DNA from 2 places in the Paenibacillus sp. 4624 genome. Region 1 is predicted to be linked to the other one. Evidence: a T-box and tRNA genes for the amino acid it is inferred to sense, from the RefSeq annotation. Region 1 holds a T-box; the other holds one or more tRNA genes.
What was found. The T-box of region 1 lies ahead of tyrS (tyrosine--tRNA ligase). A T-box ahead of a tRNA ligase gene usually reads a tRNA of that ligase, here a tRNA-Tyr.
Positions count from the first base shown of each region.

Region 1 (8,864 bases):
CACAAGCCAGTCTACAATATTTTTAGCTTCACCAGCTGTTTCGTATGTTGGCATTTCCTTGAAGCCCTGCTCGATCTCATCTGCTGTCAGGGAACGAATATCACCGCTGAACAAAGCTGCTGTGATACGTTTTGCCTGCTCCAGCATCTCTTCGCCGTGAACGAACTTGGTCATTTCCTCAGCCAAGGCTTTTTGCGCTTCACGTTTATGCGGCTCTGTTTCCACTTTCTCTGCCAAGGCTTCGATTTCTTCTTTGCCAAGGAATGTGAAGTATTTCAGGTATTTAACCACATCGCGGTCATCTGTATTCGCCCAGAACTGGTAGAATTCAAACGGTGTCGTTTTATTCGGATCAAGCCAGATCGCACCACCAGCTGTTTTACCAAACTTCGTACCGTCTGACTTCAGCATCAGTGGGATTGTCAGGCCGTAAGCTTTCGCTTCAGAGCCTTCTTTTTTACGAATCAGATCCAGACCGCTCGTAATGTTACCCCATTGGTCAGATCCACCAATCTGTAGTTGTACATCCTCCGTTTGGAACAGGTGAAGGTAATCTAGAGATTGCAAGATTTGGTAGGAGAATTCCGTGAATGAAATTCCGCCTTCAAGACGGCTTGCTACTACATCTTTTGCCAGCATGGTGTTCAGGTTAAAGTTTTTTCCATAGTCACGCAGGAACTCGATGACGTTAATCTTATGTGTCCAGTCGTAGTTGTTAACCATGCGAACCTGATTGTCGCCGTCGGTAACAAATAACTTTTTCATCTGCGCTGTTAACGCATCTACATTCTCTTGCACTTGCTCCAGTGTCTGCAAAGAACGTTCGGACTGACGGCCACTTGGGTCACCAATCGTACCTGTTGCGCCGCCAATCAGGATTACCGGACGGTGACCGGCCAGCTGGAAACGTTTCAGCATCATAAACGGAATCAAGTGTCCGATATGCATACTATCACCTGTCGGGTCTACACCACAGTACAGGGAGATCGCTTTGGTCTCCGTCAGTTCACGTAGCCCTTCCGCATCCGTTTGTTGATTAATGGCGTCGCGCCACTGTAGTTCGTCAATAATGTTCATTGTAATAACCCCTTTTCTATCATCAAAATTCAGTCATGACTTACGTTTTGCTACGAATTCACACAGCTGCGGGCATTTTTTGAACACAAAAAAATCGCCGCCTTGTCATCACAGACACAGGGACGATTAGAATAACCGTGGTACCACCCAAATTGCATGGACAACCTCTCCGAACGTTCATACGCTCGAAAACAGCGATCCATACCACTTTCAGCAAGTTATCGTTTGCCCATCCGCTTGGCATTACCCAAGTACTCCAGAGTGTAATTCGCAGCCCTTGTATGTATCAGGTTCCATCAACCCCTGACTTTCTGTAACAGGGACAAAGCCGCTACTGCGCTCTATCAACGTAATTCATGTATTTAATTATAGCCAGTATAGCGAAACGTTCTGCACATTGCAAGCGCAAGTACTCCGATATTCAACTGACCCATATCAAAGAGTAGTTCCGAACAGAAAAAAATGCATGCTGGAAGACAATTTCCTGCGAAAATAACTATAACCTGATCCGAAGCTGGTCATGGTAATAAGCATACGCCTTCTCCGCAACCTGATCTTCGTTATTCCAGAGCTGCTGATCCAATTCGTCCAGAAGCTCTTCTTGCTCCGTCTCCAGATATTTCGGGATGTCCCATAACCCAGTTAGTCTAGGATCGTTTTCCAAATGCTCAAAACAAGCATACTGTTGCTTTACATTGCTCAAGACCTGATTTGCGCCAATTGTTTCGAGTGCCCTGCAAGCGATCTTATAAGCCTCTTCTCCCCAGTTGCAGAAGAATTGTATAAAACCACCATTATAGACATCTGCCTCAAACAGCCACAACGCTGCAATCTCTTGCTCTGTCGGAGAAAGCGCAGCCCATCCTTGCGCAGACTGGTTCTTTTTTTCTACAAAAGTCAATGCATAATCATACCAAACATCCTGAATGTCCTGTTCGCTCATATCGAAGATTTCCCCTTCCTGGGTTGAACTGTTTCCAGTTCCTGGCGTTTACCCTCTTGATGCCAAATTAAGTATGGATCACCGATCGCTTGAAAAGCGGCCCGTACGTTGTCTTCGATCTCTTGCCACACTTCACTTGTATAATCGAGATGGGTGTTAACGTTATCAACACCGTACTTCTTAAGCAGGCTCACATGGGCAGCTGTAAAAATCATATCTTCCAGCAGCCAATAGAGGACCTCCTCCACGTGCTTCAGCTTTTTAATCAGGGACGGTACACCGCGTTCATAGATTGTAACGATATAATGTCCATCGCCTATTTCGACATATGGTGCACCTTCCCATTTGAACGACTCCCCCAATCGGTTCACATAACTTTCCATCTGTTCCATCGGATAAGAAGTGCGTGATAATAATTCACGCAGTTGCCCGACTAGCTCCTGCATGTTTAACAGATTGGACAAAAATTCACCTTCCTTCTCTAGCATCTAGAGTGAGAGATCAACCGCATATAATAGATTATAATGGCTCCCAATGAAAAAGCTGCCTCTCGGCAGCCTCACCTTTTCCTCTCAGGTTCACAGAGATGTTAATGTTAAGTCCCACAAAACGTCTTATACGAAGGATCACAGGACACGGGTATCGCACCAAATGCTTCTTGCTCCGGAGTGTAAGCATAAGGAGATTGAAGAATATCCAGTAAAGGCTGGATCAAGCTGTAGTCTCCGTCCTGCTCGGCTCGCTCCAGCACTTCCTCTACCTTCTCGTTCCGCGGAATCACTACTGGATTGTTTCGCTTCATCTGTTGCATTACTTCATCGTTGGACTCCAGTTGTCTACCTAATCTGTCTTGCCAGCGTGAATGCCACTCTTGAAAATCGGACTTGTCCTTAAGTGTGAAGGTTTCCAGTTTGTTCAGCGTTAGCGCCACGAACGTATTCGTGTAATCTGCAGTGTGCTTTTCCATCAGATCGAGCAAGTCCTTAATCAAGGTCTCATCTTCGGCTTCTTCCTTAAAAAGACCGAGCTTAGCACGCATCCCCGATAACCAGTGGTGGTGATACAATTCAGAGAACTGTGCTATGGCATCCTGAGCGATTTGCACAGCCTGTTCTTCATCTTCATGCAGCAACGGCAGTAATGTCTCAGCAAAACGAGCCAGATTCCAGCCCGCAATGTATGGTTGATTGCCATAAGCATATCGGCCTTGTCTGTCAATTGAACTGAACACCATAGCTGGGCTATACGTATCCATAAAAGCACAGGGGCCATAGTCAATCGTTTCCCCGCTAATTGCCATATTGTCTGTATTCATTACCCCGTGAATGAAGCCTACGTGTTGCCATTTTGCAACAAGCTGCGCCTGAAGTTTGATCACTTCCTGCAGCAAGCTTAGATAACGCTGTTCGTTACCCTCAACCTGCGGGAAGTGACGCCGTATAGTGTAATCTGCAAGCGCACGTAAATCCTCTACCGAACCAAATTGGGCTGCATACTGAAAAGTGGCTACTCGAATGTGACTGGCCGCGACTCGAGTGAGAATAGCCCCTGGACGTTCTGTTTCACGATAAATGTTCTCCCCTGTAGAGACAACAGCCAAGCTTCTTGTCGTAGGAATTCCCAGACCAACCATCGCTTCACTGATAATGTACTCCCGAAGCATTGGGCCAACGGCAGCACGTCCATCCCCTCCGCGGGAATACGGCGTCCGTCCTGAACCTTTTAACTGAATATCGACTCGATCCCCTTGTGGAGTAATCTGTTCACCCAGCAACAAAGCACGTCCATCCCCAAGCATATTAAAGTTACCAAATTGATGGCCTGCATATGCTTGTGCAAGAGGAACGGCTCCGTCTGGTATGTTATTACCCGCAAAAATAGCTGTGCCTTCGGGGGTTTGCAACATATCCGCATTCAGCCCCAAGCTGACCGCCAGTGTTTGATTAAAAATGATCCAGTCTGGAGACTGGACAGGTACGGCTTGTTGTCTTGTATAAAATGTTTGAGGCAGTTCTGCATAACTGTGTTCCAGATTCCAGCCTGCGTTTAGATCGCTTTTTTCCATGGGTCACACTCCTTCTCCTAACAAAGGACAATTTCCTTTTATATTCATGTAGCATTTGTGAACCCATGCTCATTTATGTCGTCGCATGAAAATTCCAAAGTAAAAGCAGTTCTTGTCTGACGTGATCATCCGGCATGAAACCAAATGGTTATTGGTATTTTACTTCGCAGGGATCGGATAATCTGTTACAATCACGTTCTCAATCCAGCCATCCAGAGAAGCTACAAATGCCCGATGTGCAGGATGCGGACCGTAGGCTCGCAAGGCTTCCTGATCTTCAAATGTCACTCTTAATCCAAGGGTGAACCCTTGAATGCGATCGGTTTCCTCCGTTACATTCACGCCCGCCGTAAGATCAACAATCCCAGGAATTTGATCCTGTAACGCAAGCAACTGAGCTACAAACTCATGTTGCTTCGCAGGTGTGATTTTGTCGTTAAATTTAAAAATAACCAAATGTTCAAACATACCATCCCATCTCCTTATCCATTGGAGGAAAATCTTACATTTAAGTGGCTGAAAATCTTTCATCTCTACCATTCTTATTTTAAATTAAACATAAACTGAACTCAAATAGATGTTCTCGATTCACCGCTCCGGTATAATAAGCAATATTGTTCAAGAATTCAGCCTCAGGTGCACGTTATAATCACCTAAACATGCCAGAAAGAAGGTGCATCATGAGTCGCGAAGTGCGAACCGTCGTTTATGATCCAGATTTGCATCTGGAAGCTTATCAATTTGAAGGCATCATGCAGAAATTCCCCAATCATTTTCATGACTATTATGTGATTGGATTTATTGAAGAAGGGAAACGGCATCTGATCTGCAACAACCAGGAATACCTATTAAACAGCGGTGACATCATTATTTTTAACCCCCAAGATCCTCATGCCTGTGAGCAGGTAGATGGAAGAAAATTGGATTACCGTTGCATCAATATTCAGCCAGAAGTTATGCTGGATTACGTGCGTGAAATTACTGGACAAGCCTATCTGCCAAGGTTCTCCACCCATGTTCTATATCAAAGTGAACTGGTTTCCTCGCTCCATGAGCTACATCAGTTCATACTTGAGGAACAGCATGATTTCTGCAAAGAAGAGATGCTTTTCTTGCTGCTAGATCAACTTCTGAAAGATTACACTGATACAGAGACGGCTGAAGCTGAACAGAATATAACGTTGGAGATTCGGCAACTGTGTGATTATATGGAAGTCCATTACACGGAAAACATCAGCTTGAATGAATTATCCGAGCTTTCGGGGTTAAGCAAATACCATTTACTGCGACAGTTTACTCGTCAAAAAGGCATATCTCCCTACCGATATCTTGAAACGATACGGATCAATCAAGCCAAACGTCTTTTGGAACAGGGACTACCGCCTATAGATGTTGCTGCTCAGACGGGCTTTAGTGATCAAAGCCATTTCACCAATTTTTTCAAAAAACTGATTGGTCTAACGCCCAAACAATATCGTCGTATTTTTAATCACGGTGCCGAGACTAAACGATTGCAGGAAAACAAACGATGACTTTAATACGTAATCATAACCCTGTTGCTGGACACCTGCTTGCCCTATTTACCATTCTCATCTGGGGAACTACCTTTGTTTCAACAAAAGTATTGCTGAAAGACTTCACACCTGTTGAAATTTTACTGTTCCGTTTTCTGATTGGTTATCTCGTCCTTTGGATGATCTATCCATGTACTCAGAAAGTCGTTTCTTGGCGGGAAGAAGCCTTATTTATGGGTGCAGGTTTATGCGGAGTGACCTTATATTTTCTCATTGAAAATATGGCTTTGGTATATACGACAGCTTCCAACGCAGGCATCATTGTATCCGTTGCTCCTTTCTTCACCGCTGTACTTGCCCACTTTTTTCTGGATGGGGAACGGTTAACAGGCCGCTTTCTAAGTGGATTTGGCATTGCGATGAGTGGCATTATCCTGATTACCCTCAATGGAAGCTATATGTTGCAACTTAATCCCTTGGGTGATCTACTCGCCTTGATCGCTCCTGCGGTGTGGGCCGTGTACTCGGTTATGATGCGTAAAATCGGGTTACGAAACTATAATATTATAGGCGCAACACGTAAAGTGTTTTTCTATGGCCTGCTATTCATGTTACCAGCGTTGGGTTTAGTTGAATTTGACCTGAATGTCGCAAGATTCACACAATTCACCAATTTAACGAATCTTCTCTTTCTCGGTGTGGGCGCTTCAGCCCTCTGTTTTGTGACTTGGAATCAAGCCGTAAAAATATTAGGAGCTATCCATACAAGTGTGTATATCTATCTCGTACCCGTGATTACAGTGGGTTCATCTGCCTACTTTCTTCATGAACGAATCACATGGGTGAGCATATTAGGCGTATCCCTTACGTTGTATGGATCTTACATTTCGGAGAGCAAGACGAGAGGGAAAAAGCACAACCTATTTTCGGCAAAATTACGCCGCAACACATAACTAACTTCTCGTTAGAAGTTACGTAAAAACGTGCACAATGTAAAAACACGATCCCTAGCAAACGGGGTCGTGTCTTCTGCGTCCTTTTCTATAAAATTAACTTATACCACAGAGCTCGGGCAAGCCCATCACTACTCATCCCCTGCTTCGTCATGATCTAACTGAGACATGAGCAATTCCAACTCCTGTTTCTCCAAATGTCTCCATTCCCCTCTTTTCAGTCGTTCATCTAAACTAATATTCATAATCCGAATGCGCTCCAACTTTAAAACCCTGTACCCAAGTGCTTTGCACATTCGGCGTATTTGCAGATTAAGCCCCTGTGTCAAAATAATTCGAAAGACGTTCTCGTCTTGCCTGTACACCTCGCATGGTTTGGTAACGACATTCAGAATCTCCACACCTTGTGACATCGATTGAAGAAATGCATCAGTAACCCGTTTGTCCACGGTGACGACATACTCCTTTTCATGGTGATGCTCCGAACGCATCATTTTGTTCACGATATCTCCGTTATTCGTAAGCATAATTAACCCCTCTGACGCTTTATCCAGCCGGCCGACTGCAAAAATGCGTGAAGGATAATTCACAAACTGAATGATATTGCCCTCAACATGTTCAGCTGCCGTGCAGGTAATGCCAACAGGTTTGTTCAGAACGATATACACGGCCTCCGGATTCCGCTCTGGAATCTTCTCTCCATCCATCAGCACAATGTCTCCCGGTGCAACCGTATCTCCTTTTACACATACCCTGCCGTTGATTGTGATTCTTCCAGCTGCAATGCGCCGAGCCGTTTCCCTGCGGGAGAAATGTCCCGTCTCACTTATGTATTTGTTAATTAACATAATTCACCGCTTCTCATCATCGTAATCTGTATATTCATACGTTCTTTCATGCCTTAGATCAATCATTTCGTTTACCTTATAAAAAGCTGAACCTCATCTTCTCATGAAACGATTAGTGACGCAATAGAGTTACTTTCGACACCAATCTTAGGATAGGACAGGATGAATCAAAAAAAGAAAGCCCTCGCCAAACTTTAACATAATTTTACAATAAAAAGCTTGTACAATTTCAAAATTATGGTATAAGTTATATATAAAATAAACATTTATTTCAATTTATAAAAATGTTATCCACTTAGGAGGTAGACAGTTTGAGGAGAATATTTGTTTTAAGCTGCGGTTTCTATCTGTTGATCGGTATAACCAGCGTTGTACTCGGCGCGCTTCTGCCTGTTTTACTGCCTCATTATGAACGCGGCTACAGTGACGGAGGCTTTTTATTATTTTTGCAGTTTCTCGGATTCCTTGTCGGTGTCATTGTTTCTCCCTCCTTGACAGCCAAAATCGGTCGAAAATGGATGCTTACCCTCGCGTTGCTCTGTATTATTGCCGCTTATTTGGTGCTCGGATGGTTGCCTTCGTGGAACGTCCTGCTTCTGTTGACCATTATTGTGGGTTTTGGCTCGGGTATCATTGAACCTTCCGTTGGTGCCTTCACGATTGAATTTACAGAAAATCAGAAAGCAGTCGCCATGTCCAAACTGGATGTATTTTTCGCCCTGGGCGCACTTCTCATCCCCGCGGCAGCTGCTCTGTTCATCTGGCTGGGCCAGTGGCATTTGACGTTCTTCACGGTTGCTGCATGCGCGCTCATCCTCATGGTCCCTTGGGTCACCATGCCTCGTACTGCTGCACAATACCTCGAACAGGCTGGCGAAAACACGATACAACAGGGAACAAGCAAAACCAGTTATTCCAAAAAACATCTAGGGTTGCTCTCCCTCTTCGTTGTCTTTTTCTTTGTTTATATGGGACTGGAGCTTGGATTGATGAATTTCCTGCCCTCCATTCTGGTAGAACGTCTAGAACTGAAAGAATCTATCGCTTCCCTAAGTGTATCTATTCTGTGGATTGCCATGATTGTAGGTCGCCTTTTCTCTGGCAAAATCGCTGAAGCCGTCAATTATATGCCCTTCTTGATCTGGAGCACGATAGGCACCCTTCTGTTTACGGTTTCCATGGTATTCGTGTCCGGCCAATGGGTAACGTATGGGCTAATCTTTGGAACAGGATTATTTATGTCGGGTTTATTCTGTATCGCACTCGTTTATGCAAATGTGCTGATTCCCGGCATGACGGAGAGGACAACGAGTATATTGATTGCCTCCGGCGGTATTGGCGGTGCAACATTACAGTACCTCACCGGTTGGAGTATGAGCGCATGGCCGATCGTCGGCACTATCATGATTTTAGCCGGATTTTGTTTGCTTTTATTGCTGACATTGATCCTCTCCCACCTGTGGA
Region 1 covers NZ_JBNDJR010000003.1:246,769-255,632, reverse strand. Annotated here, with positions in the region: gene tyrS (tyrosine--tRNA ligase) at 1-1,077, opposite strand, end outside; T-box leader at 1,193-1,434, opposite strand; gene ABIE27_RS08790 (DMP19 family protein) at 1,574-2,020, opposite strand; gene ABIE27_RS08785 (Imm63 family immunity protein) at 2,017-2,466, opposite strand; gene ABIE27_RS08780 (protein adenylyltransferase SelO) at 2,616-4,085, opposite strand; gene ABIE27_RS08775 (Dabb family protein) at 4,245-4,553, opposite strand; gene ABIE27_RS08770 (helix-turn-helix domain-containing protein) at 4,766-5,617, shown strand; gene ABIE27_RS08765 (DMT family transporter) at 5,623-6,552, shown strand; gene ABIE27_RS08760 (pseudouridine synthase) at 6,684-7,400, opposite strand; gene ABIE27_RS08755 (MFS transporter) at 7,712-8,864, shown strand, end outside.

Region 2 (8,864 bases), on a different contig from region 1:
TTGTATGACTTGCATACTGGTGTCGAAGCTTCTCGGCTTCTCCAATGTCTTGGCGGGTCGAGACCAGGAACTGATCAATCAGTTTAACCGGGTCCTGACTTTGCTCCAGATGTTCGTTCAGACTAGCTACGGTGATATCCCGCATTCGACGAAATACACTCATTATGTTCTGTCCCTCCTTTTACTTGATCGTGAACCTACTTAATAACGGCGACGTGAATTGCGATTGTTGCTCAGCATCGAGATACCGAAGATAATCAATCCGATTGCGATAATCGGCCCGATCATCCAAGCAAGTTTGCCCATCAGAGATACGATACCGATGATAAGCACGATCCATCCAAGCGTTACATTTCCTCTTTTAATTCCGTAATACCCCAGTGCAACCATCAGGACCGGAATCAGATAACCCATCAGATGTCCAAGCAATGGTGTTAACTTTCCGAAGAGCATCAATGCACCAAGTACAATCAACACAATCGCCCAGCCATTTCCCTTGTTCATTCTCATAATTGTTGTTCACCGCCCTTCCCGACTTACTTTTTTGTTTTGAACTTCAACTTAATCGCTGTTAGCCTAATCCCTGCATTTGTTCAATGAATCGTTTAATTCGTTTGTTGAAAACTTGCTTGTTTTTGTTTCCGTGTTTCTTGTTTAACCTTATGTCCTTATTCTAGGGGATTCAGCAACTTTTCAAAACAGACTGCGGACGGTTTTTGATCCTAGACTCAGGTCGGGGGTCTGCTTGGACCTTGGACTGTCCGCGGCCAGGACTTAGGGCATTCTCACCAAAACACCGCAATTCGGATACCTGTTATTACCCTTATAACGGAAACATCTCACGGAAGCCCCACCGTCTAATAGGAAAAAGCCGTTATCTCTATAGTACGTAAATTACATGCTTTCGTTTCTATAATTACTTTTTTATCCAAATAAACAAAAATTAGATTGTTCTAATTGAAAGCGTTTACTAAAATAAAGAAGTAATGAAATCTATTTTCCATCAAGGGGTGGACATGTGCGAACACTAAGCTATCTACATAAAATGATCATCTTCGGACTTCTGTTAAGTACAGTGCCAATTCTGCTCACGGGAATTGCTGCTTTTATTTATTCTTCCAACCAGACTGAGCTGCACCGGACACAAGCGAATCAACAGCTTCTCGAACAAATCCAGTCCAATGTAGAGCACAAACTCGCTACGGTCAGTTACATGCTGGATCAAGCGGTGCGCTCTCCGATTACACTTCGTTCTCTTACGGACTCTAATTCACTTCAACGAGTCAGCAAGTTACAAGCGGGCGACCTGCAGACAGAGTTCCAGCATATGAAGTCATGGGAACCTCTGCTCGATATTATTTTGGTGGACCAATCCAAGGATTGGCTTATTAATCATGCCGGCTTTTATACCAACACTCGCTTCCCGTTATCACTGCCCATGAAAGATCTAATTGCGGATACACTAACCTCGGGATGGCAACTCGCACCCTCAACCATATTTAGTAACGAAGATGAAGACAAGCAAAGCATCTCAAGCGAGCGTCTTTCAGATAAAGGCTGCATTTATCATATTACGCTCGCAAGAACGATTCCCGATGCAAGTGCATCGTCCAATGCAGCACTGATCGCTGGAATTCCGGCATGTTATATGCAAAATCCGCTGGCGCAATCCCCGACAACTGAAGCCTCAGCCTCAGGTCTGATCATTATAAATCGGGAACAACGGATCATTGCCCACCCGAATGCATCCTTTATTGGACAACCTTTGTCTGCGATAGGCCTGCGTGATCGGAAAAACGGAGAACACATTCAGGCGTTACCACCTGTAATGTACTCAGACGCTTATGCTGAGCGTGAAGTGCAACTTGCCAATGCAGATTATTCGTTAACTTATAGTCCTTCTACATTAAAAGGATGGACATATATTCTCATTTCTCCGGAGAATACATTGACTCAAGACTATATTAAAATCGGATTCCATACGCTATATATCAGTATGGCCATACTCTTGCTTTCGCTGCTGCTCGCGTGGCTGGGCTCCCAACGAATGCTCGCCCCTATCAGACGGATTCTTACTCAATTAGGCGATCATATCATCCACAAAGGCTATTCCGTGGTACCAAAACAGTCTATGATTATGCCTGATGAACTGGAGCAGATTCGAATGGGTGTTTCTCAGTTATCCGATGCACATTCTCAACTGGAATCCACTTTAAATCAGCATCAGAACCAGATACGTACCTACGCTATGATGCAGTTGCTTCAAGGCAAAACCAGCTTTAAAACATTACACAGCACATTAAGAGAACAGGGCTACGTCACACACGCTTCTACGTGGCAACTAATTGCCGTCATTGCGCTACAGCCTGAACTAATAAACCACTCTAAATATAAAATGGAAGATCGTTCTCTGCTCTTATTTGCCATCCAGAACATGCTTGAAGAAACGCTTCAGCCTGATCAGCAACTACTTCCCATTGTATTGGAACAACATGTTGTAACCGTGATTGGCAGTACGGAAGGAGATCTAATGCTGTTTTCGGAGCACATTTCACGATTAACAGAACGATTACAGCAACAGATCCATGAGGTTTTGGATTTGAAGGTCAGTATCGGTCTAAGTCAGCCACATCCATTCATGAATCATATTCCACAGGCGTACAACGAAGCCATAGATGCGCTTAAACATCGGATGCGGCTTGGGACAGGCATTATCGTACAATACCAGCAACATGATTTGACTTCAGCAGCGTGGGCCATGACCTATCCCGAGGCAATAGAGTACTCTCTGCTTCAATCTATTCAGCAAGCAGACGAGGCTGTTGCTACCCAACAGCTGATCGAACTGCTAGAGACTCTATTTTCACTGGAGTGCACTCCAGAAGAGTATCAGTACGCTCTCATGCGGCTATTAACACAAATCTTGAAGCTCGTACAAGACTCTGGCATTCGACTTGCACAGATCAGTCAGAGCCACCGCTCTCTTTTTCAAGAACTTCATATTTTACAATCCGCTGTTGAGGTGGAGCATTGGTTCAGCCAGCGGGTGATTCTGCCTGTGATTCACATTTTTAAAGAAAGACAGTTGGCACAATCTCAGCATATTTCAGAGAAAGTGATTGCTATTATCCAGCAAGATTACGACAAAGACCTAACGCTTGACGAATGTGCGATGCGGCTTCATTACAATGCTAACTATTTAAGCAGCGTTTTCCGTAAAGAAACTGGCGCTTCATTTAGTGAGTATTTGACAAGGTACCGGCTGAATATCGCCAAAAGATGGCTGGACGAGAGGGATTGGACGGTAAAAGAAATCGCTGAACGGCTTCGTTATACTAATCCGCAAAATTTTATCCGTTCTTTTCGAAAATGGGAGGGTATGACTCCCGGAAGATACCGGGAGCGTAAGAGGCACCACGAGCGGGCTGTTAAAAGATAGGTTTAAGATGCAGATGCACTTTAGGACGTTTTTGTAGGCTGCCAGCTTGCCCACGGTACCTAAAGTGCCTGCCTTGCTATAACTGGGCCTGCCTGTAGCATGATTTATCTAATCTTCGAAGTAACTCTCGTTTAGTTTCCATGTTTACTTTTTGACTGCTGACACGGTTTTCATATGAGCTTGCTCTAGCTGAATCAGCATTTTACCAAATCTTGCTCCGCGAGAAAAGGGAATTACGCCGTTCGTATAGGTGTCACGAATGTACGTTTCAGCTTTACTTAATGCTGCCGCATCGGTAGGCATTTCATAGGTGTGAAGCCACTCAGGGAGCTTTTGAATCAATTCTTCTGTCTCAATCTCAAAATCATTCACTTCTTTTGTAATAATCATTGTATATGAATATCCCTTGAGGTAAAGCAACTGCTGGAGGTATGCCATGTCCCCTGCCTTGTAAGGAGCATCCACGCCAAGCACTGTTCTGAGCTCATCCATCAGTGTATGCTCTTTGGCACCGGCAATCGTACTAACATAAACATACTTTCGGGCACAGTGAATGGCTTGCTCTATCGTTTCCCAATCAGACATCGCCGGGCACATTGAGGCAAATACGATATCATATTGTTTCTCCAAACCTTTATCCAGTATAGAGATTTCTTCAAATCGCTCGGATACAATCGTAATGTTATTCTCCAGTTCAGCAGGAATGGTTTCCTGCATTAACGAGACAAGCAGAGCAGAAGGCTCAACTGCAGTGACCGTGGCTCCCTTTTCTGCAAAAGGGATCGTAAATATACCAGAGGCCGCACCCACGTCCAGCACCGAGGCTCCTTCAAATGTTACACCCTGATTTTCAATCCAGCCCATAATACGTGCCGAGCGGTTCTTGCCTTCCTCCGTAAACGACTGAGCATGATAATTCCGGGCCCAACGTTCGAATGCTTCCTCTGTATCAAAAGGGGCACTTTTTTGCTTATATCTTGAACTTCTCGGGCGGTTTCTCCATGCTTCTTCCCAGACACCCAGGTCAAATAATAATGCTGCGTTCACTGTACTCGGTTGAGTTGTCAGCTTCTTCACGTCCTTTCATATTATAGACTTAATATATCTACAATATATTGAATGTAATCGCACGTCAACCTTTATGTTACTTATGTTCAAACGGAAAAACAACACAGAAGGATGTGAAGCTCTCTTCTGTGTTGTTTTTTTAACAGTCTGGCAACTCAATGAGTACACGAATTTACTACGATCTCTTATCTAACCTCTAGAGGGGCAGTGTCCAGCAATGTATTGCGAAAAGAAAGCTGTATCACGCTGTAATCTGTTAACTTGAACGAAACATCTGTGGACCACGCGGAACAAGTCCCGTTGAATCAGGTTCCAGCGTAATCGCAATGGAATCATAGCTCCATGCCTGGTTGCCCATTGGAATTGCGAGCACAGCAAGCCCCATCTGATTTTCTACTTTCAGCTTGCCTGCGTTATGGTATGCCTGCTCCTTGTTTAACCATACCTGATAAACCTCGTTCTTCTCCGTCTGTGGAGGATTGAACAGGTAGACGACAAACTGCTGATCTTTTCCGGTGCCTACAATACAAGCTACTCCATAACTCGTTCCAGAAGTAAGTGATTTCAACTTCATAACCTTTTGTATCTCAGAAGTTGGCAAATCCATCGAATTCATTAAAGTTACAGGTTGTTCGATGCGTTCTTGAACTAAAACTACATTTCCTATCAAACTGGCCCCAAGAAGGATAAGTAAAGAAGCTACTGCAAGATTCACTTTTGGATTGTTATAACGCTTCGTAAGCCGCTTGAATCTGCTACTTCTTCGATGATGTTCTACAAGATCTGGCGAGGTGCTTTCGTTGCTTTTCCCCCATGCCGCTTCCATCACCTGTTGTTTTAAATCAGATGGCAACTCCACTTGATTCATATGCGTTGGAATCGCCTCCCAACCTAGCCGTAATTGTTCTACTTCAAGCTTACATGATGCACAGTCACTAAGATGCCTTTCGAAAGCTTTGCCTTCTTCTGAGCAAGGATCCGATAGGTATTCCAGCATGTATGAGCAGACGGGTATTGACGACATTACCACTCTTCCCCTCCCGCAAGCAAATGCTTACGCAGTATTTTCAGTGTCTGGTGCAGTCGGCTTTTAACTGTTCCCAAAGGCTCCTGGTAGTGCGCAGCTAACTCACTCAAGCTGTATCCTTGCCAATAAAAATGTTCGAGCAATTGAAGTTGCTGCTGAGACAGGAATTCACGCATTCCTTTAATCTGCTCCTTCAACATTTGTTTTTCAACTTGGCTTTCGACCGATAGTTCAGCAAGCTCTGCAATTCTCTCCAGCTTCTCGGCTGTATAATAAGACACTACCTGGCTCGACAGACTTCGTTGCTTACGTAGCCAATCAATAGCCAAATGACGTGTGATCGTGATGATCCAGTTCCGGCAATGGCCCTTATTGGGATCAAATTCCGCCTCTGTTGTCCATATCCTGACAAAAACGGACTGCACCACTTCCCGAGCACCGTCCTCCTGTTGAAGAGCCTTCCAGGCGAATGAGTATATGAGAGAAGCATACCGATCATATAATTCTGATAATGCTTCTTGCTTTTTTTGTTTAATCAGCAAAATGAGCTGGTAATCGGAATACTCCTGCATTCAAAAGTCTTCCCCTCTCCTGTCAGGTAGAGCAATTTCAATCACAGGACTACTTGGAGAGAACTTTAATTACCCCTTTCATACTTGGATGAGGCCCACAGTGATAATTGATCTCGCCCTCCTTCTTAAACGTAATCACTGACTTCTCTCCCTCGCCCAGTAGTCCTGTATCGAAAGAATCATCTTCTGCAACAACGGAATGCTTAACTTGATCCTTATTTACAAATTCAACACGATCACCAACCTTGATTTTCAGCTCTGCAGTTTGAAATGCAAAATCAGCAATTTCAATTACATAAGTCTTGCTTTTCTCTGCTTGGGTACCCGTAGGTTTTTTAGTATCTTTAGAAGATTTGGATGCATCACTCTTCTTCTTTGTAGACTTTTTCTTATCTGTAGTAGTTGCAGGCGCTGATTTCTTTGGTTTGGTTGGTTGGGTTGGCTTAGTTGGTTTGGTCGTTTTGTTAGCTGTAGAACCCGTTTGCTTGGACGATGGCTTTACGTCCTTTTGCTCTGTTGTTCCTGTCATGTGATGGTGAGCTGATGCTTCTGCACCCGCTAACTGTGGCAATGTTAAACATAGGCCCATTACCAAAAGTAAGGATAAATATTTTGCTGATTTGTTCATTATTGCTTTCCTCCCTAGAATAAAAAATAGTCGCATAAATGTATCCAATCATAAGAAACGAGTTATATCCTTAATCGGTTTGATATCCTTGAATTTTTATTTTAAAGAGTCATCATGCTGATTTTATGGAAAAGTACTTAATACGCAGAATACAAGATACACTTACATATCGAATTGAAGTGGGCGTAAATGAAACCCAGGCCCCTAACTAACCAATCATTTCTTATTTACTTAGGAAGCACTGTTTTAAAATAATTCGTTATCTTTAGAATAAATCTTTAGGCAGTTTTGACGTATTTTCAACTTAAATTACGAGTACAGTATTAAAACTCAAAAAACTTAATACAAAAAAGAGTTCACTAGAGATAAACTCTAATGAACTCTTTAAATAAATACCGGCGAGAGGACTCGAACCTCCACGGTTTCCCACTCGATTTTGAGTCGAGCGCGTCTGCCATTCCGCCACGCCGGCTTATTTGATTATAGCATATAGTAAAAATATGCTGGAGGCGCCACCCAGATTCGAACTGGGGATAAAGCTTTTGCAGAGCTGTGCCTTACCACTTGGCTATGGCGCCTTATTATGGAGCGGACGACGGGAATCGAACCCGCGACCCTCGCCTTGGCAAGGCGATGCTCTACCGCTGAGCCACGTCCGCATAATGGCTGGGGATATAGGATTTGAACCTATGCATGACGGAGTCAAAGTCCGTTGCCTTACCGCTTGGCTAATCCCCATTAGATAACAAAGGGGCGATCGAGGGGAATTGAACCCCCGAATGCCGGATCCACAAACCGGTGCGTTAACCACTTCGCCACGATCGCCATATAAAAACTACTATTAAAATTAATTGGCAGGGGCAGCAGGAATTGAACCCACACCAACGGTTTTGGAGACCGTTGTTCTACCTTTAAACTATGCCCCTAAAAACTGGTGGAGGATGATGGATTCGAACCACCGAACCCGTACGGGAGCAGATTTACAGTCTGATGCGTTTGGCCACTTCGCTAATCCTCCAGGATTACATGGTGCCGGCGAGAGGACTTGAACCCCCAACCTACTGATTACAAGTCAGTTGCTCTACCAGTTGAGCTACACCGGCATATTAAGTTTTTTATCAAGGTGGCTCGGGACGGAATCGAACCGCCGACACGAGGATTTTCAGTCCTCTGCTCTACCGACTGAGCTACCGAGCCATAATAAAGTTTAAGCTTGAGTCGCTACACTTTATCCAGGGCATCAGTGCCATACAGCAGATGTAGTGAACAACTTCCCTCATGTTAAAACTTAAATGGCGGAACCGACGGGATTCGAACCCGCGATCTCCTGCGTGACAGGCAGGCATGTTAGGCCAACTACACCACGGTTCCAGATCACTTTCACTAAAGAAAGCTTTAATTGCGGGGGCAGGATTTGAACCTGCGGCCTTCGGGTTATGAGCCCGACGAGCTACCGGGCTGCTCCACCCCGCGTCATCAAAAATTATATGGTGGAGGCTGAGGGGATCGAACCCCCGACCCTCTGCTTGTAAGGCAGATGCTCTCCCAGCTGAGCTAAGCCTCCGAACAACACATTTATGATCTTACCATATAACCGATGTGAAAATCAACTCTTTTTTGAAGTGATGAGTTTCTCATCTCGGTTTATAGTTTGAAAATAATAATGACCCGTAGGGGATTCGAACCCCTGTTACCTCCGTGAAAGGGAGGTGTCTTAACCCCTTGACCAACGGGCCTTACCTAAAGAAGAATTATGGCGGAGAGAGAGGGATTCGAACCCTCGAGACGCTTGTGACGCCTACACGATTTCCAATCGTGCTCCTTCGGCCAGCTCGGACACCTCTCCATGGCTCCCCGAACAGGACTCGAACCTGTGACAACTCGATTAACAGTCGAGTGCTCTACCAACTGAGCTATCAGGGAATATGTTTCAGAGTGTTGTTCTCTGAAAACTAGATTCGAAACGAAATTCACGCGATCAAAACTTGCTATTGGATAAGCCCTCGACCGATTAGTACTGGTCAGCTCCATGCATTGCTGCACTTCCACCCCCAGCCTATCTACCTCGTCGTCTTCAAGGGGTCTTACATACTGGGAAATCTCATCTTGAGGGGGGCTTCACGCTTAGAT
Region 2 covers NZ_JBNDJR010000011.1:272,563-281,426, forward strand. Annotated here, with positions in the region: gene ABIE27_RS23980 (PspA/IM30 family protein) at 1-163, opposite strand, end outside; gene ABIE27_RS23985 (LiaF transmembrane domain-containing protein) at 202-510, opposite strand; gene ABIE27_RS23990 (AraC family transcriptional regulator) at 1,019-3,439, shown strand; gene ABIE27_RS23995 (methyltransferase domain-containing protein) at 3,584-4,486, opposite strand; gene ABIE27_RS24000 (anti-sigma factor) at 4,764-5,375, opposite strand; gene ABIE27_RS24005 (RNA polymerase sigma factor) at 5,531-6,106, opposite strand; gene ABIE27_RS24010 (cupredoxin domain-containing protein) at 6,156-6,734, opposite strand; tRNA gene ABIE27_RS24015 (tRNA-Leu) at 7,128-7,206, opposite strand; tRNA gene ABIE27_RS24020 (tRNA-Cys) at 7,239-7,312, opposite strand; tRNA gene ABIE27_RS24025 (tRNA-Gly) at 7,319-7,393, opposite strand; tRNA gene ABIE27_RS24030 (tRNA-Gln) at 7,398-7,472, opposite strand; tRNA gene ABIE27_RS24035 (tRNA-His) at 7,487-7,559, opposite strand; tRNA gene ABIE27_RS24040 (tRNA-Trp) at 7,587-7,660, opposite strand; tRNA gene ABIE27_RS24045 (tRNA-Tyr) at 7,667-7,752, opposite strand; tRNA gene ABIE27_RS24050 (tRNA-Thr) at 7,762-7,837, opposite strand; tRNA gene ABIE27_RS24055 (tRNA-Phe) at 7,859-7,931, opposite strand; tRNA gene ABIE27_RS24060 (tRNA-Asp) at 8,028-8,105, opposite strand; tRNA gene ABIE27_RS24065 (tRNA-Met) at 8,134-8,207, opposite strand; tRNA gene ABIE27_RS24070 (tRNA-Val) at 8,223-8,298, opposite strand; tRNA gene ABIE27_RS24075 (tRNA-Glu) at 8,399-8,470, opposite strand; tRNA gene ABIE27_RS24080 (tRNA-Ser) at 8,489-8,580, opposite strand; tRNA gene ABIE27_RS24085 (tRNA-Asn) at 8,582-8,657, opposite strand; partial or broken rRNA gene ABIE27_RS24090 (23S ribosomal RNA) at 8,726-8,864, opposite strand, start outside.
Region 2: it has a tRNA-Tyr gene. The T-box ahead of tyrS (tyrosine--tRNA ligase) is inferred to sense a tRNA for this amino acid. The anticodon was not compared.